DNA from 2 places in the Metabacillus sp. 113a genome. Region 1 is predicted to be linked to the other one. Evidence: a T-box and tRNA genes for the amino acid it is inferred to sense, from the RefSeq annotation. Region 1 holds a T-box; the other holds one or more tRNA genes.
What was found. A T-box is a leader RNA that pairs with one kind of tRNA and senses whether it is charged. The one in region 1 lies ahead of trpS (tryptophan--tRNA ligase), so its partner is inferred to be a tRNA-Trp.
Positions count from the first base shown of each region.

Region 2: it has a tRNA-Trp gene. The T-box ahead of trpS (tryptophan--tRNA ligase) is inferred to sense a tRNA for this amino acid. The anticodon was not compared.

Region 1 covers NZ_JBNILJ010000006.1:11,252-33,049, forward strand. Annotated here, with positions in the region: gene ACQCVE_RS11240 (competence protein CoiA) at 1-410, opposite strand, end outside; gene cls (cardiolipin synthase) at 761-2,275, opposite strand; gene mecA (adaptor protein MecA) at 2,429-3,085, opposite strand; gene ACQCVE_RS11255 (TerC family protein) at 3,395-4,057, shown strand; gene spxA (transcriptional regulator SpxA) at 4,087-4,485, opposite strand; gene ACQCVE_RS11265 (GNAT family N-acetyltransferase) at 4,734-5,312, opposite strand; gene ACQCVE_RS11270 (hypothetical protein) at 5,449-5,628, shown strand; gene ACQCVE_RS11275 (putative glycoside hydrolase) at 5,665-6,852, opposite strand; gene ACQCVE_RS11280 (ABC transporter ATP-binding protein) at 7,072-8,013, opposite strand; gene ACQCVE_RS11285 (ABC transporter ATP-binding protein) at 8,014-9,057, opposite strand; gene opp3C (oligopeptide ABC transporter permease) at 9,076-10,104, opposite strand; gene opp3b (oligopeptide ABC transporter permease) at 10,104-11,033, opposite strand; gene ACQCVE_RS11300 (peptide ABC transporter substrate-binding protein) at 11,169-12,863, opposite strand; gene ACQCVE_RS11305 (DUF3899 domain-containing protein) at 13,244-13,597, shown strand; T-box leader at 13,643-13,857, shown strand; gene trpS (tryptophan--tRNA ligase) at 13,908-14,897, shown strand; gene ACQCVE_RS11315 (MFS transporter) at 15,280-16,596, opposite strand; gene ACQCVE_RS11320 (YjbA family protein) at 16,759-17,511, opposite strand; gene ACQCVE_RS11325 (DUF2268 domain-containing protein) at 17,605-18,387, opposite strand; gene fabF (beta-ketoacyl-ACP synthase II) at 18,850-20,088, opposite strand; gene ACQCVE_RS11335 (beta-ketoacyl-ACP synthase III) at 20,132-21,064, opposite strand; gene ACQCVE_RS11340 (hypothetical protein) at 21,323-21,574, shown strand; gene ACQCVE_RS11345 (ComZ family protein) at 21,667-21,798, opposite strand, start outside.
Region 2 covers NZ_JBNILJ010000025.1:22,559-24,636, reverse strand. Annotated here, with positions in the region: tRNA gene ACQCVE_RS19050 (tRNA-Val) at 168-243, shown strand; tRNA gene ACQCVE_RS19045 (tRNA-Met) at 400-476, shown strand; tRNA gene ACQCVE_RS19040 (tRNA-Asp) at 481-557, shown strand; tRNA gene ACQCVE_RS19035 (tRNA-Phe) at 634-709, shown strand; tRNA gene ACQCVE_RS19030 (tRNA-Thr) at 730-802, shown strand; tRNA gene ACQCVE_RS19025 (tRNA-Tyr) at 819-902, shown strand; tRNA gene ACQCVE_RS19020 (tRNA-Trp) at 908-981, shown strand; tRNA gene ACQCVE_RS19015 (tRNA-His) at 1,000-1,075, shown strand; tRNA gene ACQCVE_RS19010 (tRNA-Gln) at 1,138-1,212, shown strand; tRNA gene ACQCVE_RS19005 (tRNA-Gly) at 1,275-1,349, shown strand; tRNA gene ACQCVE_RS19000 (tRNA-Cys) at 1,358-1,431, shown strand; tRNA gene ACQCVE_RS18995 (tRNA-Leu) at 1,440-1,520, shown strand; gene ACQCVE_RS18990 (DUF6241 domain-containing protein) at 1,985-2,078, shown strand, end outside.

The sequences.
Region 1 (21,798 bases):
AGCTTTTCATACCCGCGGATTCTGCTCGCCACATGCTCTCGCGGAATCACAGAACATTGATATTCAATGGCATATCTTTTGCCGTTCATGGTGAAGAGCAAATCCGGCCTTTGGCGGATTTCTGGAAGAAACGGCTCCAGCTGAACCTCCCCTTCTTTTTCCAGCCATTGATATAAATCCTCTTTTCCAGCCAAATGCCTTTCGGTTTCCGGCTCTGAATAACTCTCACATGCTGTCTTTTTCCGGTGGGCAAAATGGTACCTTTTAATTTTTCCAAGCTTAAGCTCCATCTGCTGTTTGCATGCCGGACAGTAAAAAGAATGGGTCGACCGCAGCCGATCCAGTTCTTCAAACGTGTAGGTCTTTCTGATTAATGAAAAAATCTTCGTATTCATTAAAGCGGTCAGCAATATAATTCCTCCTCGCAATCGTTCAGCCCCTACTCATTCTTCAGAGAAGGGCCCGATTCCTTTCCAAATTGCAAGTTTGTGTTTTGCTGTCCAAAAAGTGAATTTTTCAGCTGGAGACTGGCGTTTCCTGTGTTCCTCTGATGATCAGTAATTTCGTTTTAAAGGGTTCTCCATATAGATTGGGGTTGCCTACGCTGATTGAACGGATCAACAAAGAAAACCCCCTAGTTTTGCCGGGGGTTTTTCCATTTTTATAAACTCTCAGCAGGACTTTTTATACAGCCGCTTTGATCCTGTTATTAAAGGTCTTAAGAGGAGTTTATTCAAAGACAAAAGGGCTTGACTCTAATTCAGAGCATCGGTGAAAGCAGCCTGGCAAACGATTCAAAAACTCTCTGGAAAAAACTGCGCTTTATAAAATCTTCCATTTCAAGTCTTTTGGATTCTTTTAAATCCTTTTCGTATTCTTCCACGAGGGTGACTGTGCTGTCCGTTCTGTACAGGAATGCATTGACCTCGAAATTCAGATGAAAGCTCCGCATATCCATATTCGCTGTTCCAATGGATGCAAGCTCATAGTCCACAATTACGATTTTGCTGTGCATAAAGCCTTTTTCGTATTCGTAAATTTCCGCTCCTGCTTCCATCAGTTCAGCAAAATAGGATCTTGAAGCGTAAAACACAAGTTTTTTATCCGGCCTTTTTGGTACGAGCAGTTTTACGTCTACTCCGCTTAGAGCAGCGACCTTCAGCGCGGACAATATGTCTTCATCGGGAATAAAATACGGGGATGCAATCCATATGGAATCCTTAGCGGATACAAGCATCGAAAAAAACAGGCTTTTAATGTTTTCCCACTTATTATCAGGGCCCCCGGCAATCATCTGCACACCGCCGTTGCCCAGAGGATACTCGTCTGGATCGGCCTGAAGATACGTTTCTGTATCCAGTTCTTTACCCGTCATGTAATACCAATCCTGCAGGAAGATCATATGGAGTGTCCGTACTTCTTCCCCTATAACCATAAGATGGGTATCCCGCCAAAAACCATAAAAATCCACTTTTCCTAAATATTCATCTCCAACGTTAAGTCCGCCCATAAATCCAATTTTTCCATCAATAATCACAATTTTCCGGTGATTTCGGAAATTGATTTTGTTGCTTAGGAATGGAAGACGGACTGGAAGAAAAGGCACCATTTCAATGCCGGCTCTGTGCATTTTGCTTATGTAGGCCTTCGAAAGCTTCCAGCTCCCAACTGCATCGTAAAGGAATCGGACCTCAACGCCCTCTTTGGCTTTTTCTATAAGCGCTTCCTGCAGCTGGATTCCAATTTCATCATGGCGGACGATATAATACTCCAAATGGATGTAGGTTTCCGCTTTTTTGATTTCCTCCAGTACGGCTGGAAACTTCTGATCTCCATTCGTTAAGATTTTAGTCTGAGAGGCAAAGGAAACAGGGCTGTGGCTAAGGTTATGCGCAAGCTTAAACATAAGCTTCTGGTGGTCGCCCATTTGTTCTGCTTTCTCATGATAATTTTGATGTTCTCCTTCAATTTGCAGATAAACCTGCTGGTCAATTAACCCTTTCTTCTCAAAAAGCCTTCTTTTTCTCACATTCCGTCCGAAAAGCATATAAAATAAGAACCCGACAATCGGAAATGCGCCGAGAACAATGAGCCATGTTAATGTCTGATTCGGCTTCCTGTTTTCCATAAAGATAACGAATCCGATGAAGACAATGGACAGGGTAAAAATAATGCTCAATGAACCCAGAATCCAGTCGCCCCAATAGTTTTTTGTTAATAAAATAACTCCGGTAATAAATACAGCAAAGATAATGACCTGTATAAAATTTTTCATCTTTTCACCTGACTTTTCTGCAGCATATACTATAGTACGAATTACATTCCCCAAAAGATTCAATGATAACCAAAGAGAAGGGCGATTGATTTTTTCAGAGCCCTTATACGTGCAAAAAAAAGAACCGATTCCTTATGAAATCGGCTCAGGAAATTAAGCGAAATGTTTGCGGAGGGTATGAAGGGCATGCTCTCCCATAACTTTCTTTCCATATTCCTCAAGTCTGTGCACCGTGACTTTGGATTGGCTGCCATATTCTGCAATAATGCTCAGGAGATTATCCATTTCTTCTTCAGCCTGCTCATCTGTAAACTCTGTATACAAGAAGTAGTGTGAATTCAATGCATAAAGACTGTTTGTAAACCCTGAAAGGCCCGTTTTCGCTAAAGAAATCAAGTCTTCAAAATCATTAAAATGAATCACATATTCAAGCTGCGGCGGCTGATCTTCCTGTTCCGCAGTGGATTTGGAGAAATGATCATCCATTAAACTGTCGATGTTCTCATCAACAGGGATCTCATGATATTTATCATCGCTTATCGGCAGTTCGAGCTTCTGTCCATCTTTCGACATCTGTGCTCTCGTAACTACAACTTCCAGACCTTTGTCCATTGCCTGAACCTGAATCCACAGCGGCCCTTCCATCATAAAGTCTTCCTCTTCATGTACTTCGTCCATCATTTCCCAGAACAATTCTTCGCTGCGTTCACGGTTGTACCAGATTTCATCCCGGTCAAAACCGCGTTCTTCTATATCGCCATAGGAAATGTAAAATTTCACAGTGTGCTCATTAATGCGTTCAATTTCCATGGATTACACTTCCCTTCTATTTTTGATGTTGAAGGGACAACTAAACCCCCGATAGTTGCACTTTCCTACACTTTACCCCAAAGCTGTATTATTTAACCGCCTTAATGCTTACCACAATCTTCTCATGCCAGTCAACCCGCCATGAGAATCTTGTACTCCTATTTTATGATAAATCGGCTGTAAATGAAATAAAAAAACACTGAAATGGATGAAAACAGTTATTAACCCACGAGAAGGCATAAAGCGGAGGGGAATTCATATATTTGGTACAAGCACAAGCCTATTTAGTGAAGCAAACGGGGGTATTGGATGGAGCAGGAGTTTCTCATATCGTTATTCATGATTATTGGCATTGATCTGATTCTAGGCGGGGATAATGCCATCGTAATAGCCATGGCAAGCAGAAATTTACCCGAGAAACAAAGACAAAAAGCCATTATTATCGGAACCTTCTTAGCCATAGCCCTGCGCACCGCACTAACGACTGTCGCAGTTTACCTGCTTACCATTCCTTACCTTCAGCTGGCGGGGGGAATTTTTCTGCTGTATATATCATTCGGGTTAATGTGCGGCGGAGATGAAGATGAGGAACATGTAAAAAGCCATGGAAGCCTCTGGAAAGCGGTACGGACGATTGTAGCTGCTGATGTGCTGATGGGGCTCGATAACGTGATTGCCGTCGCCGGTGCCGCCAACGGACATACGATGCTTGTCGTAACAGGACTTTTCATATCCATTCCGGTTATTATATGGGGAAGCAAATTTGTCTTAAAGCTTATTGATCGGTTTCCTTATTTACTCTATGTTGGCGGCGGGATGCTTGCTTATACGGCCGGCAAAATGATTTCTCATGAAGACCAGCTTCAGTTCCTCGCAGACCGGCCGATGTTTCTTGAAGCGATTCCGTATTTTACGGTTCTCATCTTTGTTATAAGCGGTATTATAACGAAAAAGAAGAATTTAAACACTTAAAAAGCCTTCCGGTCCGGAAGGCTTCTGGTTTATTCATTTACTAAGCGCTGTGCTTCACGCAGCTGGTACGTACGGACTTTTCTAGGCAAAAAGCGGCGGATTTCATCTTCATTGTATCCCACCTGAAGACGTTTTTCATCAATCATGATCGGCCTTCTCAGAAGACCCGGATAATCCTGGATAAGCTGATATAGATCCTGCAGAGGCATGCTCTCAAGGTTTACGTTTAATTTTTGGAATATTTTAGACCTGGTGGAAATAATCTCATCCGTTCCGTCCTCTGTCATCCTCAAAATTTCTTTAATTTCATTGATGGACATGGTGTCGGATAAAATATTTCTTTCAGTATAAGGAATTTCATGTTCTTCGAGCCACGCCTTTGCTTTTCTACATGAAGTACAGCTTGGTGATGTATACAATGTTACCATTTAATTTCACTCCTCTGTACATAGTTTAAAATAAAATTACTTTAAACAAGTAATATCTATTGCTCATTATACTATAAAAAAGTAAGTTAGTGAATATCTTTTCAGCAAAACTTTGACAACTTCGTTACAATTCCTACTCAATCAACTTATCCATTGTTAAAAATGAAAATGGAAATATTCAAACAGGATATCTGAAAGAAATTTCAAAGAAGCACTGCCCAGCGTGTCATTTAAACACACATTCTCATTTAGCTCTCTTCATCGAAAATATCATTGAGCTCGTCATCGCTTCTGATTTTGAGCACATCTGATACATCTTCATAAGAACGGCCGTACCATTCCTTATCCTTATACGTATGAATCTGTTTGTAGGTTTCCTTCATTGCGGAAAAAATTTCTGATTCAGGCCTGTCGTTAGGAGACCAGTATAGGATCTCCATGTGGTTCACTTCATTAGTGGCAAGAGACTTTCTTGCATATCCGATAGAGCTTGCGTGATGAAACCCTTCCCTTTGATAAAACTTCAGCCGCTTTGCCGTATCAAGATCTGTTTCATCAACAGGCTCAACCTCCAAGATGATTGGCTTGTTCTTTTCTTTCATTCTGGAAATCAGTTTGTGGCCCAAACCTTCTCCACGGGCGTCCTTGGAGACATATATGTAATCGATAAACAGGAAATCCTCCAGCTCTGCGAACATCAAAACATGCTTTGGACCTTCATCCTTATAGTAAATATCTCCCTTTTCTTTCAAAAGGGCCTCTATATGCTCACGTGACTTCATCTCTTCAATTGGAAAGTACTGACTCAGTTTCTCATACCAATTCATTCATTCTCTCCTAATTTGTAGTTGTATAGATAATTTACCCATTTGCCTCATGCATAAACATAAAAATGTACACTTCACATAATTAACTGAAAATTCCATTATAATAACGTATAATGATTTTAAGGAGCTGACGAATATGCTTGCCTACTTTACTGACTTTGCTTTGTTCTCATTATTTGTTATTGGATTAACGGCAACGATGGGAGTTATCGCCAACGGGATTGGATCAGGGTTATTTGGCGGGAAAGAGAGAGCCAAGTATTATCAGCAATCAGTGAATACACAAAAAGGATGGAATCGGGTAAAGAGGAAATAACCGCAGGCTGAGCGTGCAGCCTGCGGTCTTTTTCTTTTATTTTTCCAGGGGAGTGTAATCCACCCCTTTAGTATAGCGGCTGCCGGCATTCCATAACAGAAACTCATTAATTCCTTCTTCATTCAGCGCTTTGATCTGCGCCTCCACTTCCGATTTTCCATATTTAATATAATTTCCCGATCCTAGATAGGATGCAGTGAAATCCTGGAGCCATGGCCGCGAAATTGGAGGAGTTTTTAATTCAGCCAATTTTTTGTTTTCCACCTTTGTATATTCTTTAACAAGCTTGTAGGGCTCTGTATCGGGCTTTTCAATCCCAAAGTAAGGTCCCCAGTGGCTCGGGTAGATCATGGAAGAGATCACGTCCACATTTTCTGATATTTTGCTGAAATTCTGGCCGATTCCGGGAGCTTCAGGAATGGTAGCAGAATAGCCGAATATATCCACTGATACTTTCACGCCATATGGCTTTAATTCCTTGCGGGCATATTCTACAAAGTCCGTCACAGCCTGAACCCGTTTTTGAGTATTATCACGGCTGTCTTTCTGATAATCTCCTTCGCTGTAAGTCAGCCTTTTATCTTTCGTTTCAAACCCCTCAGGAAAACGGACATAATCAAACTGGATTTCTTTAAAACCCATTTTAGCAGCTTCCTTTGCCGCCTCTACGTTGTATTCCCACACCTCTTTGACAAACGGATTGACGAATTTGTCACCGCCGCCGTTTTCCCAAACTTCTCCGTTCTCCTTGTAGGACCATTCCGGTTTTTGTTCTGCCAGAACCGAATCTTTGAAAACCACGACCCGGGCGATGGGATAAATCTTATGTTCCTCAAGCTTTTTCATCATTTCTTTTGGTTCTTTTATGTAGGACTGGCTGACGTCATAAAATGAAGATTCTTTATCAGGCTTAAAGGTCAAATTGCCATGATCATCTTTTACATCAATCACCATACTGTTTAATTCTGTATCGTCCATCATTTTCAGCAGAGAATCCATCTTTTCTCCTCCGGCAGAGGATCCGGTCACATAGATTCCTCTAACGGCATCAGGGTATTCGAAGCTGTACCCTGAGTCATACTCGAACCTGGGCATATGCTGAGGGAGTTTTTTTTCAGGGATTGCGATTTCACTCATGGCCAGCGGCTTGCTTTCCGCTGCTGCAGCAGATAAGGCAGGTCCTGCAATGGCCACCGCACATCCCGCTGCGGCAACTTTTAACATTACTTTTTTAATCAATCCGGTTCCTCCTTTTTTTTATCTCTTTCTTTAAGTATAGGGAAGTTCTTGATAGGTTGATAGTGGATACCCTGTTTATAATGACAAAATGAGACATTTGACGCAGTCCTCAGGTAATCCATTGCCCACTTTATTCCACAATGCTTCATCTGGTACATAAACCAAAAAACGCGCCAGGCTGTACCGGCGCATTTTCTAATTCTATTATACTGTAGCAGAATACTGTTTTTGGTATTGATCGAATTCTTCTTTGGAACACATAACAAAATGTCCAGGTGTCACTTCTCGGAATTCCATCTCTTCGCCAGGCTGGCTCTTATGCTTAGAAGGATCATATGTCTTTCTGACGCGGGTGCGCTCATAATCCGGATCCGGCAGCGGGATGGCGGAAAGCAATGATTTCGTGTACGGATGAATAGGATTTCTGTACAGCTCCTCAGCCGTAGCCAGCTCAACCAGTTTTCCGAAGTACATTACCCCAATTCGGTCGCTGATGTATTTAACCATGGATAAATCATGCGCGATGAATAAATACGTCAGCCCCTTATCCTTTTGGAGCTGCTTCATTAAATTCACAACCTGGGCCTGAATGGAAACATCCAAAGCAGAAATCGGCTCATCAGCGATGATAAAGTCAGGCTCTACAGCCAAAGCACGTGCAATTCCGATACGCTGGCGCTGACCTCCGCTGAATTCATGAGGATAGCGGTTGGCGTGCTCACGGTTCAATCCGACTGTTTCCAGCAGCTCATAAACGCGCTCCAGCCTCTCCTTCTTCGTTTTCGCCAACCCATGAATATCAATTCCTTCGGCAATAACGTCTACTACTTTCATTTTGCCATTAAGGGAAGCGGAAGGATCCTGAAAAATCATTTGCATTTTACGGTTAAGCTGCTTTAGTTCTTTTTTGGATTTTTTCCCGTGAACGTTCTCGCCATTGAAAATAACGTCGCCGTCTGTCGCATCATAAAGCCGGATAATCGTTCTGCCCGTCGTAGACTTTCCGCAGCCGGATTCACCAACAAGTCCAAGCGTTTCCCCTTTAAATATCTCAAAGGATAAGTCATCTACAGCCTTTACCATGTTCGGCTTCCCTATGTTAAAGTACTGCTTCAGGTTTTTTACTTCAAGTAATTTTTCAGCCACTTATTTCCCCTCCTTCGCTGCAGGGAACATTTTCATCCGTTTGCGGACAGCTTCAGGCGGCTCCACAGCTGGAGCGTCCGGGTGCAGAAGCCATGTTGCTGCATAATGAGTGTTGGACACTTTAAAAAACGGAGGCTCCTTCTCCATATCAATCTGCATCGCATATTCGCTCCGCAATGCAAAGGCATCTCCCGCAGGAGGATTGAGCAGATTTGGAGGAGTTCCCGGTATTGAATAAAGTTCTTCTTCTGTTGCGTCAAGACTTGGCATAGAGCTCAAAAGGCCCCACGTGTACGGATGCTTCGGATTGTAAAAGATCTCGTCTACCGTTCCGATTTCCACTATTTTTCCGCCGTACATAACCGCTACACGATCAGCTACGTTTGCAACGACTCCCAAATCATGGGTTATAAAAATGATCGATGTGTCAATTTTTTTCTGTAAATCCTTCATCAATTCAAGAATTTGCGCCTGAATGGTTACATCAAGAGCTGTTGTCGGTTCATCCGCAATCAACACCTTCGGATTGCAGGCAAGCGAAATAGCAATCACGACACGCTGCCTCATCCCGCCGGAAAATTGATGAGGGTATTGCTCAAAACGGGCTTCCGCATTCGGAATCCCAACAAGGCGCAGTAAATCAATCGCTTGTTTCTTCGCTGTTGCTTTGCTGGCTTTTTGATGTTTAATAATCGGTTCCATTATCTGACGTCCGATTTTCATTGTCGGATTCAGGGAAGTCATCGGATCCTGGAAAATCATTGAAATGTCTTTACCGCGAATCTTCTGCATTTCTTTCTCGCTGACTTTAGTCAAATCCTTGCCATTAAATAAAATTTGACCTTCTTTGTATTCAGAGTTGCTTTCCGGCAGAAGCCTCATGATACTTTTTGTTGTAACGGATTTTCCAGAGCCCGATTCACCAACAATCGCAAGCGTCTCTCCTTTAAACAAGTCAAAGGATACACCGCGGATCGCTTTTACTTCTCCTCCAAATGTATGAAAAGATATATTTAAATCCTTAACTTCCAACATTTTTTCCATGTTTTCCACCTGCCTCTACTAATCGCGCATTTTCGGATCCAGCGCATCGCGCAGACCGTCTGCCAGCATATTAAAGCTAACCATAATAATACTCATAATGACTGCAGGGTATATCAACAGATGCGGGTGCAGCCTCATCGTTCTATATCCATCATCAATCAAGGTTCCAAGAGATGCCAGTGGATCCTTCAGCCCGAGCCCGATGAAGCTTAAGAAAGCCTCGAAGAAGATGGCACTTGGTATAGTAAACATTGTGTTAATGATAATTACTCCTACAAGATTTGGCAACAAATGTTTAATCATAATCCGGAGGTTTGAAGAACCGAGAGTCCTGGATGCAAGCACAAATTCCTGGTTCTTGTATTTAATGACTTGAGCACGCACGACCCTTGCCATAGTCGTCCATCCTGTAATCGTTAACGCGATTGTAATGGATAAGATACCTGGTTTTAAAACAATGATCATTAAGATTACGATAACCAGGTTTGGTATACCTACAAGAATTTCAATAATCCGTTGCATGAAGGAATCTAGACGTCCTCCGAAGTACCCGGAGATTACACCATATGCAACACCAATTACCATATCAATGGCTGCTGCTAAGAAAGCGATATAAAGCGAAACCTGAGTCCCTTTCCAAATACGGGTGAATTGATCCCGTCCGAGAGCGTCTGTTCCAAACCAGTAATATTCATCTACTTTCTTCAGTTCATATGCGTTGTATTCTGTACCATTTTTTCTTTCTGCCATACCGTCAAAAGGGAGCCAGCCAATATTTTCCAAACCCTGAATCCGTGGCGGTAAATTGTTATGTGAGACCGTTTGCGTATCGAAATCCTTCCCGCTGACGAAAGGTCCTAAAAATGCCATCATGATAAGCAATGCCAGAGCGATCAAACTTAAAATAGCTGCTTTGTTTTTCCGAACCCTCAGCCAGGAATCCTGCCAAAAGCTCAGACTTGGTTTATTAATGACCTCTGCTTCACGAGAATCAACCTGTACTGGCTGAAACGATTTCTGATCAAACTCTTCTTTAGGCTGTGCCATTATTTCTTCCCTCCTGCTACCCTGATCCGTGGATCAATGACTCCATATAAAATATCCACAACAAGTATGATGAGGATAAACAGAGCTGCAAACAAAATAGTCGTCCCCATGATAACCGGATAGTCATTAACATTAATCGATGTAACGAACTGTTCACCAATTCCTGGCACAGCAAAAATTTTCTCTACTACTAGAGATCCGGTCATCAAACTGATTGCCAATGGCCCAAGCACAGTTACAACCGGGATGAGGGCATTTCTCATTGCATGTTTAAACGCAACCTCCCAGTAGTTAGACCCCTTTGCTTTTGCCAACGTTATATAATCCGAGTTTAATACATCAATCATTTCTGTTCTCATAAATCTGGCTGCAATGGATAGCGGAAAAATGGATAGGGCAATTGTCGGCAAAATACTGTACTCCGGTCCATTCCAGAAAGCAACTGGAAGCCAACCTAATTTTACGACGATAAAATATTGGAGCAGTGCCGCAAATACGAAGGATGGTACAGATTTACCCAGGACAGCAATCAGAGTAGAGCCGTAGTCCATCCAAGTATTTTGTCTCAGTGCGGAAATTATCCCAAGAAATATCCCAAGGAAACCGCCTAACAGCATTGCCTGAAACCCAATTGTTGCAGATGGTCCTATCCGATCGGAGATTAATGCAGTTACTGGAGTATTATCAAAAGTGAAGGAAGTACCAAGGTCTCCTTTTGCAACACTCACCATATATTTTGTGTACTGAACAGGCAGAGGTTCATTTAACCCATACTGCTCCTTTAACATCTCGAGCTGATCAGGTGACAGTTTGTTCGCATTTGTAAACGGAGTACCCGGTATAATTTTCATGAGGAAAAACGTAACCGAAGTAATAATAAACAGTGTAATCAGCATAAATAAAATACGCTGTGCAATATATTTAACCATGCTCGCACCTCCTGGAAACACTAAGATACCGCCGAATTATTCATTATTCGACAAAATAAATGGAGAGAAAAGGGAGTATAGGATTTAGCGTATACTCCCTTTTCTCTTTTTTTCTTTTAACCTGTCAAACTTCTATTATTCTGTAACTTTAATCCACTTGTAAGAATATTCTGGTCCATTTAAGTGATAGACAAAGCCATCAACTTTAGGAGCAACCAGTACGTTAGCTGCACGCTGGTAAACCGGGGCAAGACCAGCATCGTCCATCAGGACTTTTTCAGCTGCTTGAAGAGCTTCAAAACGCTTGCCTGGCTCTGCAGCCAGTTCGCCTGTTGCTTGTTTCAGAAGTTTATCATACTCAGGGTTAGAGTATGCCATTCTGTTGGATCCGCCGTCTGTGATCCATAGGTCAGAGAACGAAATCGCATCTGCGTAATCAGGACCCCATCCAGCAAATTGAATGTCATATTCCATTTTCGTATCAAGATCAAGACGTACGGAGAATGGAACACTCTTAAGGTTGATTTTCAAACCTGGAAGGTTTTTCTCAAGCTGATTTTTCATATAAGCATCTGTTTTCTTAGCAGAGTCTGTGTCTCCGCCGATATAATCAAGTGTAACTTCTTTTTTGCCGATTTCTTTCAAGCCTTGTTCCCAAGCCTTTTGAGCTTCTTCAAGGTTGTATGTCAGCATGTCTCCATTTGCCTCACGGAAATCCTCACCCGTATCAGGATGTTTAACAAATTCTTTTGGTACAGCATAATTTGCCGGTACAGATCCGTTGTTCAGGATGCTTGCAGCGAGGTCTTCTTTGTTGAAGCCTTGTGCAATTGCTTTTCGGATGTTCACGTTTGCCAAAGCTTCGTCTTTTTGGTTCAGCTTCAACCAGAAAATTGTCGGCTCAAGCCATTTAACCAGGTTTTCGTCGCCTTCATATTGAGGTACAACGTCAGAAGACAGCTTTCCAGTGACATCTGCTTCACCGCTGTCGAAAAGATTTGCTGCTGTGGCGGAATCCTTAACAACGTTGAAGTTGATCTTTGTCAATGTTACGTTATCTTTATCCCAATAGTTGTCATTCTTTTCCATAGTCCATTTTTCTTTCGTATTACCGCCCCAGTCAGACATTACGAAAGGTCCGTTAAATACGAGGTTATCAGCATTCATACCGTACTCTTTCCCTTTTTCAGTAACAAATTTCTCGTTTTGAGGGTAGAACGTAGCAAATGCCATTAGGGATTTGAAGAATGCGATTGGTTTAACAAGTGTGATTTCAAGAGTGGTATCATCAATAGCTTTAATTCCAAGTTCTTCCGGCTTCATTTCGCCTGCTGCGATTTCAGCGGCATTTTTAATTTTTCCAGACATCATATAAGGACCGTAAGGAGATTTTGTTTCAGGGTTAATAGCACGCTGCCAAGCGAATACAAAGTCGCTTGCTTTAATCTGATCACCGTTCGACCATTTAGCATTTTCATTCAGCTTAACCGTAGCGACTGTATCGTCCTCGTTCCATTCAGGATCGCCTTTTGCCACTCCGTCAACAGTCTGCTGATCTTTATCCGTGCGGTAAAGACCTTCGCCTACGTTGTTAAGCATAGACAAGCTGATTGTATCCTCTGCAAGTGCACTGTCTAATGAAGGAATAGCAGAAGTCTCAAGAACTGTGATTTCCTGTGGTACGTCAGCTGCGGGTTTTTCTGTATTTTCCCCTTCGCTGCCGCCGCCTGAAGGTTTAGCTGAGTTTCCTCCTCCGCCATAGCATGCAGATAAGAATAGGCTTAGTACCAGAGTAAGTACTAAAAGTAGTGAAAATTTAGTCTTTTTCACAAAGTTGACCTCCCTTTTATTTTCTGAGAATTCTTACAAGGACTATTATACAAGTTTTTGAATATTTGTACATGTGTTTTTTTTAAAAAGTTTACAATATTGAAATAAAATTAAGAATTCCAGCCTAGTTTAGTAGTTAGTAAGCCCTAAAAACCCTTTATTTATATTGGCTTTTTACACAATCCCTGCCTACTCGCTGCTGCTTTAAAGTAAAGTTGTAAAATTACCGTAAACTTCTGTATTATGTTGTAATGTATAATAGAAATTGGGTATAATTGTAGGAATATATTCCTTGATGCTATTTTTGTTCAATAATGATTTTAGATAAAAATATTATGGCGATACTAGTATTATGAATAGTGCAAAGAGAGGGATTGCAAATGAAAATCGGTTTTATTTTATTTGTTGGCGGCCTTGCTGCCTCATTGATCATCTCCATCTTACTGTATGGCTCTGTGACACTGCTCTCCCTGATTAATCTTTTGTTCCTCATTGGCGGAGCATTCTTATTCACCGCATTGTTTATCATGGTGGCCCAGGGCGGATTTTTTGATGGAATTACCTACAGCTTCAGAAGAACATTTCAATCCGGAGGCAGAGATTTAAGCAGAGAAGAAGCAGATGAAATGAGGCCGTTCTCTGAGCTGCTCTCCTTGCCTTTTATTCCGATTATGCTGGCAGGCGCTTCTTTAACAGGTGTTATGCTCGTTTGTCTGGGGTTTTTTTACGCTTAGCTTGCACGAAAAGCAATTCTTTTTTATAATATGAAACAGTTAAATGCATCGGCTGAGAGAGAGAGAAGTAGGCGAATCCTTCATTTTCAGAGAGTCTGTGGTTGCTGGAAACAGACAATGAACTTCGCTGAATGGACTTTTGAGCCGCATTCCGAACAGCAATCAGTAGGCAATGCCGTATTCCTGCGTTAAAGGATGCTAAGAGGCTTTTCTAATTTGGAGAGCAATCAGGGTGGTACCACGGTCTATTCGTCCCTTTTCAGGGATGAATGGGCCTTTTTTTATTACGTATTAAGAGGAGTGGTTTCTATTGAAAACAATTTTTTCCGGAATTCAGCCGAGCGGAGCTGTCACAATCGGCAACTACATTGGCGCCATGAAGCAGTTTATCGAGCTTCAAAATGATTACAACAGCTATTTCTGCATCGTCGATCAGCATGCTATAACCGTGCATCAGGATAAAGCCAAGCTTCGGGAGAGCACTCGCAGTCTCGCTGCTTTGTATGTCGCCATAGGGCTTGACCCTGAAAAAGCTACTCTGTTTATTCAGTCAGAAGTACCTGCACACGCTCAGGCGGGATGGATGCTTCAATGCGTCGCGTACATCGGCGAGCTCGAGCGCATGACGCAATTTAAAGATAAATCGTCAGGCAAGGAAGCCGTTGCTGCCGGTTTATTAACCTATCCGCCTCTTATGGCAGCGGACATTCTCCTTTATGGAACAGATCTTGTTCCTGTTGGCGAAGATCAAAAGCAGCACATTGAATTGACCCGGGATTTAGCAGAGCGCTTTAACCGCAAGTACAACGACATTTTCACTATTCCAGAAGTGCGCATACCAAAAGTCGGAGCCCGCATCATGTCCCTGGCTGAACCAGCCAGAAAAATGAGCAAGTCCGATCCGAACACTAAATCCTTTATTACTCTGCTCGATGAGCCGAAGCAAATTGAGAAAAAAATCAAAAGCGCAGTCACCGATTCTGAAGGGATTGTGAAATATGATAAAGAAAATAAACCGGGTGTTTCCAATCTCCTTTCCATTTATTCCATCTTTACAGGAATGAGTACAGAAGAACTTGAAGCAAAATATGAAGGCAAAGGATACGGAGATTTCAAGGGAGACCTTGCCCAAGTCGTCGTCAATGAAATCGTTCCAATTCAAAAGCGGTATTATGAATTAATGGAAACGGACGAATTGGACCGGATTCTCGATGATGGAGCAGAACGCGCAAACCGTGCAGCAAATAAAATGCTGAAAAAAATGGAAAATGCGATGGGATTAGGAAGGAAACGAAAATAACCCTCCCTTTCTCTCAGAAAAAAGAGGCTGAGACAAAAGGTTCCCGGTTAATCAAAAAAACCGAACTATTATTTGAAACTCTGATATAGAGCTTCGTAATCGTTCGGTTTTATTCGTTTTCATGTTTTTTTCAAAGGCTTTGTTCATGTATGATGTTGATTTATTACCACCTGATGTTTGGAGTGGAAGGCATGAGACTCCTGCGGGAACAGCGGGAAAGGTGAGACCCCGCAGGCGCAAAGCGGCGAGGAGGCTCACCGCCCGCCCATGGATAAGCGAATGCCTGCTAACTGCAATCAACAGCCGAGTTTAACAGAGCTTTTTCAAAAGAAAAATTCGGCTTTAATGACTATATTTTTAGATATGTCCCAGCCTCTTTTCTTTATTTACTATTTTCAGCTTTCCATTCTGACTCTAGATGAGAATCTTTTGATGACTCGCTCATTCTCCAATACGTAATGAAGCTGACCGCAATACAAGCAGCTACATATACGTAGAAAAGCCACTCCACTCCCATACTTTTCATCCATAGGGCTATAAATTCAGCTGTCCCCCCAAAGACTGCTACTGTAACAGCATATGGAAACCCTACGCCGAGAGCCCTGATTTGGGTCGGGAAAAGCTCTGCTTTCACAATGGCATTTATAGAAGTATACCCCGTTACAATAATCAGTCCTGCCATCATAAGCAAAAACGCACCGACTGGACTGGATGTCTGCTCAAGAAGCAGGAACAGCGGAACGGTAAGCAATGTTCCAAGAATTCCAAAGCCCATCAGTAAAGGTCTTCTGCCAATTCGGTCTGAAAGTCCCCCGGCAAGCGGCTGAAGGACAATAAAGATCAATAACGCCAAGAAGTTAATCCAGCTGACCGTCTCTTTAGGAATTCCTGACGTGTTGATCATAAACTTTTGCAGGTAAGTGGTATATGTATAAAACGCGACTGTTCCCCCAAGGGTTAATCCCACAACCGTAAGAACTGCCCTTGGATGCTTTAAGAGAGCTTTCAGTGTACCGGCATTCGACTTTTTTTTCTTTCCCATCTTTTCAAATTGCTCCGACTCATCCATGGTCCGCCGCAGCCACAAAACTGCCAGTGCCCCCATTGCCCCAATGACAAACGGAATTCTCCACCCCCAGGAGCTCATATCTGCTTCACTGAGCAATTGCTGAAGAATAATCTGAACTCCAAGAGCTGTAAGCTGGCCGGCAACAAGTGTAACATACTGAAAACTCGAGTAAAATCCGCGTCGGCCCGTGCTTGCCATTTCTGATAAGTAAGTTGCGGATGTCCCATACTCTCCACCCAGCGAAAGGCCTTGAAGGAGTCTGGCCAGCACAAGAATAATCGGAGCCATAACACCGATTGAACTGTAGCCCGGCGTACATGCGATAATGAGAGAGCCTGCAGCCATAACCGTAATGGACAAAGTTAAGGCTGCTCTCCTGCCATGCCTGTCCGCATACCTCCCCAATAATAAACTTCCGATCGGTCTCATCAAAAATCCAACAGCAAATATGGCAGCCGTGTTGAGCAGCTGGCTGGTCGGATCACCCTGCGGGAAAAATTCAGCCGAAAAATAAACGGCGAAGGCTGAATAGACGTACCAGTCGTACCACTCAATCAGATTCCCTACTGATCCTTTAAAAATATTCCCCGTGATGCGCTTTGTACTGGCATGATTACCTGAAACAGACATAATGAAGAATCCCCCTTGCTGCGTTAACGATTTAAAGGATGTTAGCGCTTCACCTGGTAGTATAACGCACTTTTTCCATGATTTGTATAGGGATATTGGGATAGAAAAACCCCTCATTCTACTCCTGCTAAAGGAGTAAGATAAAGGGCTTGTCCGCTTTCTTTAGTTTACTTTTGATTCGTGCTCCGTTTCCCATAGCTTCTCAAAAAAAGGCTGTCCTTTAACAAGGTTCTCACAAAGAGCTTTATGTCTGGCCGACCAGCCGTTCATGGTTTCTGAACAGAGCTTTTCAAAGACATCATGGAAGGCAAGGTGTTTGATTTGCTCGTACTCGCGGGGATTCCATTCAGTATACCAATATTTTATTTCAGCTGTGTTCTGAGTAGTTTGCAGCTGATCCAGCGCCATAAAAAGCAGCTGCTTCAGCTGGCGTTCTTTTCTTGTCAGTCCTCTCATGTGATCAGGCCCCAGCGATAGAATGTGAAACTCTTTTTCCTCCCCATGCAGCGGACCGTGGAAAGGATAATCACCCGGTTCCACATCCTTCACCATTTCATAAACCAACTGTTCCTGGCGGGGGATTAATCGGCTTTTTCGGACAGGGATGCTGTAGCCGATCGTATCCACAGCAATGATCCCCTGTCCATCCGTTACGACGAAGCAGTAATCCAGTTGAATTCGTTCATGATTTTTCCGGATGTAGGCTTTTTGATGAATGTCTTTCAGGAGGCTTTGCGGAATTTCGGAAAGATCATTTTCTATATAGCGGAACAGCAGCTGATTCACCTTTATTAGAGGCACCTGATCGAGCAGTTCAACGCTATCATCCTTTCGCCATTCGTGAAAATGGCACACGTTATATCCATTTTCTTCTCCCTCAAACCAATTGACCCAAACATCATGAAGAAACAACATGTTTTACCCCTCACCTTCAAATTCTGTTTGTCAATCAGTATAGGCAGGACAACCTGAAAATATTCCAATATCTTCAGATTATGGACGCATTTTCTATTCTATTTTCAAGTCTTGGATGATCCTTTCGGCAGGCACTGTAAAAAGGGCATGTGTATCAGTTCCATTTTTATCCATATATTTCTTTACTGCAAAATAGCCTGCAGTGTACCCTAGCATTTTAGGATACATTCCTAATCCATACATCAGTTTATCGAACTGCCGGTCCTCCTGTTTTACTTTCTTGTTCGGCAGAATATGCTTCTTCCAAAACTGTTTTAGCTGCGTCTCCGCATACAGCCTGGTCCATCCTGCCGCTTGATCCTCTCCCAGGATTTCACGCACCGCATTCTCTGCCAACCCTTCCATAATCACAACATCTGTCAGCGTATAATCCTTTTCTCTTTTTGGATTTTTTTCAAGCCGGCAAATATGATGATACTCATGGATCAGTAATGCCTTTATCGCCGTTTTCGGAACGTCCGGGGAAAGAAAAAGAAAAAGCTTATCAAAAAATGCGAGACCTGATTTTCCTCCATATTCACGCTGAATCTTGGCATTTGATAAATCTCCCGGGAGCAGGAATACTGGCACATTAGGTCCCTCCCATTTTTTGCGCAAGTCTTCCACCTCTCTTTTCACATACGCCCACATTTTTTCTTCTTTTAATGCCTGAACGGTTTTTTTTGCAGATTCCGGATTTTTGTATAGCCCAAAAGTAAGCAAATATTGAATAAGCGTCTTTTCACTTCGGTCAGGAAAGTAGGGTTTTAGCTTTTTCCCCAGTTCATTCAAAGGAACCGCTTCCTCAAACCATTGATCTGTCCGGATCACACCCATTGCCATCACCTCTTAGTTAAGGTATGTATGAACAGATGAAAACGGGAGGCATCACAGGAGAATTTTAATGGGGTGGAAAGGCTATAGTAATCTTGCGGCTGGAATCGCTGCATGAATCGGGTGTTCTGTCTGCGGCGGAGAAAGGTGGGCGGCAGGCTGCGCTAGCGCTTTAGTGCTGGAAAGGGGTGAGGGTCAGAGACATGACTCCTTCAGCCCTTAAGCAACATGGAATGGCGGAAAAGGTGCCGGAGCTTTAGTGCGGCAGCGAAAGCGGGGCCAGGCACGGGGCCAGTCCCCACTTGCTTCACCGCAGGCGGGGTCAGAGACCTATGTTCCTGAAGCCTTGAACAGCAAGGAATTGGAGAGATCGTGCCAGAGCTTTATCGCTTTACCAGAGTGAGGGTCAGGCACCTCCCAGCCCACTAAATAAAACCGCCGATTCAAAAGAATCGGCGGTTATGGTTATTGATATTTCTTAAACAGCAGGGTCGCGTTATGTCCTCCGAAGCCCAGTGAGTTGCTTAAAACAACGTTGACTTCTTTCTTGCGCGCTTCGTTCGGAACATAGTCCAAATCACATTCCGGGTCCGGATTGTCCAGATTAATGGTAGGAGGAATGATTCCTTCCTTAATCGCAAGCACGGAGAATATGGCTTCGATTCCGCCAGCAGCTCCGAGCAAGTGTCCCGTCATGGACTTTGTTGAACTGATGGCCAGTTTTTGCGCATGATCGCCGAAAACTTCCTTAATGGCGAGCGTTTCGAATTTATCGTTGTATTGTGTGCTTGTGCCATGCGCATTGATATAGTCGACATCTTCCGGCTTGAGGCTTGCGGTTTCAATCGCCTGTTTCATCGCTCGTACGCCGCCTTCCCCGCCTGGAGCAGGTGCTGTAATATGGTAGGCATCGCCTGTTGCCCCATAGCCTACGACTTCCGCGTATATATTTGCTCCTCGGGCCAGAGCGTGTTCAAGCTCTTCCAGAACAAGAATACCAGCACCTTCACCCATTACGAATCCATCACGGTCCGCATCAAATGGACGGCTTGCTTTGGCTGGATCGGGATTGGTTGACAGAGCTTTACTTGAGCTGAATCCTGCAAAAGCCATCTGGGAAAGCGGGGCTTCTGCTCCTCCTGAAATCATAACATCCGCATCACCGCGTTCAATGACCCGGTAGGCGTCCCCAATGGAGTTTGTTCCTGTAGCACATGCTGTAACCGTACAGGCATTAAATCCTTTTGCTCCAAGTGCAATGGAAACCTGTCCAGCTGCCATATCTGGAATCATCATCGGAACAAAAAACGGGCTTACGCGCTTTGGCCCTTTTTCCATAAGGATCCGATGCTGCGTTTCGAATGTTTCCATGCCCCCGATTCCGGAGCCAACCCATACCCCGACACGCGGTGCGTTCTCGTCTGTAATTTCAAGCTTTGCATCTTCAACTGCCATAAAGGAAGCCGCTACTGCATATTGAGTAAACCTGTCCATTTTCCGCGCTTCTTTTTTATCCATATACTGCTCAGGATCAAAATCCGTAATTTCCCCGGCAACTTTTGCAGGATAGTCATCCGGATTAACCCGGGTGAGCGGCTTAATTCCTGATATTCCTTTTATTGCATTGGCCCAGGAAGTTTCTGCATCCAAACCTAAAGGACTGACAGCTCCCAGTCCTGTAACCACGACTCTTTTCTTTTCCATCTCCAAGACACCTCATCTTTTTTGATTAGAATAGATTAACGAACTACCGTCCCCATCTCATGGCAATGGCGCCCCATGTCAGGCCTCCGCCAAATCCTACCATAACAAGCAGATCTCCGTCTTTTATTTTACCAGCTTCCAGCTCTTCTACAATGCTTAATGGAATAGAAGCCGCTGATGTATTTCCAAACTTGTTGACCGTTTTAGACATTTTTTCAGGAGGCAGATCCAGCCGCTCCCTCGCCGCCTCCATAATGCGGATGTTCGCCTGGTGCGGGACAAGAAAATCCACATCATCCTTGCCTAACCCTGCTTTTTCCAATACTTTCACGCTGGATTCACCCATTTGTCTGACCGCAAATTTAAATACTTCCCGTCCGTTCATGATGATAAATTCATCCTGATACAAATGCTTGGCACCGCTTCCGTCTGCACCAAGATCAAAGGAGAGAATTCCTTTTCCTTCTGATACAGGCCCTAAAACGGCAGCACCGGCGGCATCTCCAAAGAGGACGGCCGTGTTCCGGTCTTCCCAATCGGTAATTTTAGATAACTTTTCAACACCTACAACAAGTATATTTTTATAAACTCCGGTTTCAACAAACTGCTTACCTGTTACAAGGCCATACATGAATCCTGCACAGGCAGCACTGATATCCATCGCAGGAATTTGTCTTGCGCCGAGCCTCTCCTGAATGCGGCAGGCTACGGAAGGGAAAGGCCGGTCCGGAGTAACCGTAGCGACAAGAATCATATCCAGTTCCTGTGCTGAAATCCCTGCGTGCTCCAATGCTTTTTCTGCGGCCATAAACGCCATGTCAGATGTATCAATGTCATCGCTTGCTATGCGTCTTTCTTCAATTCCAGTACGGGTACGGATCCATTCGTCTGACGTATCCATCCGTTTCTCAAGATCATGATTAGTAATCACATTTTCAGGGATATACCGGCCAATTCCGATAATTCCAGCATTCATATGTGCAGCCCCTTTATTATTAGTTTTTTGCCTAACTGGACTCTTGTCCGCCGATTTGCGTTTTTTATGCAGGATCAGCATCTGCTCTGTGAGCTCAATCGGCCAATCTAATTTTTAACATCAAATATTATGACTTGGTCCTAATTTTAGCGTATCTTTCTTTTTTTTTCAATCATTCTGTTGCAATCGTCCATTCACATTTACCTTGTTTACATAGACTGGTATCATCAGAACCGGAAGTTCAGGCAGGTGAAAAAAATGGCTAATCCTCAAAAAAACAGGTTTGATCAGCTCATGTTCGGCGGCCGTCAGGACCAGGCAAAGCAAAAAGAAGATTCTCCGGAACAAATGACAGAAGCCAAGACGGAAGAAACGGACGCCGGCGATGCCGATTATATGACCATCATGATGCAGGTAAGTGATATTATGGGTTCACTAAAAGATATGAAGCCCATGCTTAAAAACCTTAGTCCGATGCTCGACTTAATCAAAAAGAAACTGAACGATTAATGCCCCTTGGCTAAGCGGATGGCGGAAGGCTGCATGAAAGGCGTTTGCAGCGCGGAAAAAGGCTTGATCCACTATTGAATCAAGCCTTTCCTTTATTCTGCTGAATCCTTCTTGCCCATTTCATAGGCTTCGGCCATTACTTTATTGAAAAGCCCAAGCAACGGCTGAACATGTTCCATTGACAGCTCAAGTCCAAGCCCATCCAGCTGCTGTTTAGCCTCTGG
Region 2 (2,078 bases), on a different contig from region 1:
TCGCAAGCCGAAACCATCACCCAACAAAGTGAAAGTAAGAGGGTTGAGAGGAGCAAGCAGTGCTAGGAGCCGAAGGAGAGAGCCCCGGAGCGCACATGAGTGCGTGAGGATGCGAACGACTGAAAGCGACAACGCAATGCGCCGCTCATCGCAAGCCGAAACTATATGGAGGATTAGCTCAGCTGGGAGAGCATCTGCCTTACAAGCAGAGGGTCGGCGGTTCGATCCCGTCATCCTCCACCATAATTATTTATTTTATTATCGCGGGGTGGAGCAACGAGCGCAGCTTCCACGAATAGGCATCGAGTTGTACTCGCCGAGACGCTTCATGCATTTGCTTCCCGAGGCGAGGACAGTCTACAGGCAATGAGCATAGCTAAACTTAATACTTTTTATTATCGCGGGGTGGAGCAGTCTGGTAGCTCGTCGGGCTCATAACCCGAAGGTCGCAGGTTCAAATCCTGTCCCCGCAACCAAAATGGTCCGGTAGTTCAGTTGGTTAGAATGCCTGCCTGTCACGCAGGAGGTCGCGGGTTCGAGTCCCGTCCGGACCGCCATTTGATTTTTTAATCAAACCTAAGTAAAATGTAAGAGGGTTTCAATAAGCGAGAAGCTTAGTGAAAGGCCAAAAATGGCTTGGTAGCTCAGTCGGTAGAGCAATGGACTGAAAATCCATGTGTCGGCGGTTCGATTCCGTCCCAAGCCACCATTTATAACTAATATAATTATGCCGGTGTAGCTCAATTGGTAGAGCAACTGACTTGTAATCAGTAGGTTGGGGGTTCAAGTCCTCTTGCCGGCACTGTCTTCACTGTAGTGGAGGGGTAGCGAAGTGGCTAAACGCGGCGGACTGTAAATCCGCTCCTTAGGGTTCGGCAGTTCGAATCTGCCCCCCTCCACCATTTATAGGGGCATAGTTTAACGGTAGAACAGAGGTCTCCAAAACCTCCGGTGTGGGTTCGATTCCTACTGCCCCTGCCAATATAATTTGATAATGTGGCGGTTGTGGCGAAGTGGTTAACGCATCGGATTGTGGTTCCGACATTCGTGGGTTCGATTCCCATCAGTCGCCCCATATTTTTGTATTTGAATATTGGCTGCTGTATAATAAATCTGCATCGTGAGTACATACATAGGTGGGCTATAGCCAAGCGGTAAGGCAACGGACTTTGACTCCGTCATGCGTTGGTTCGAATCCAGCTAGCCCAGCCATTTTTTCTTTTCAGGAAAGTTTTAAATCCTTTTGCATAGAATGACATACAGGGAACAATAAGGCGGAAGTAGTTCAGTGGTAGAACACCACCTTGCCAAGGTGGGGGTCGCGGGTTCGAATCCCGTCTTCCGCTCCATAATGTTTGGCGGCATAGCCAAGAGGAAAGGCAGAGGACTGCAACTCCTTTACCCCCGGTTCGAATCCGGGTGCCGCCTCCAAACAGTATGCCGGTGTGGCGGAATTGGCAGACGCGCACGACTCAAAATCGTGTTCCTCTGGAGTGCCGGTTCGACCCCGGCCACCGGTATCATTTTCAGTTTATTAATCTGTAAACAAACGTGAATACTACCGAAATATCAACCGTTTCTCACAGTGTGGGGAACGGTTTTTTCGTGTGGTCCGGACTATACTGAATATCTTTAAAATGTGTGAATCCATAATACATGCTGGTTATTCATCAAACTTTTTTGGTCATCTTCAGATAAAAGGTTTAAAAAATTTCCTGTAAGAGGGATAAATTTTTTTGAATCTGTTTTATGTCTTTGTTTTTTAAATAATTCAGATTTTCCGCAAACTCCCCCCTAAGTAATTGCCATATCATATTGGATCTCCCAACTAATAGTAAATCTCTAAAAGGGTATCTGGGTAATGCATTGAATACTATAATTGTTCCAATATTATGGAATGCTGTAATGAGGCTGACCACTTTATTCATTTCTATGCTTCATTACCAATTACATTGAATTCTACTATGGAAGATGGGTGTCTCAAATGAAAAAAAGTCAGGTTATATGGGTTGGATCCCTTGCTATTGCTGGAAGCGTTGCACTTATTATTTATTACATGATAGGTCAAGATGGGAGTC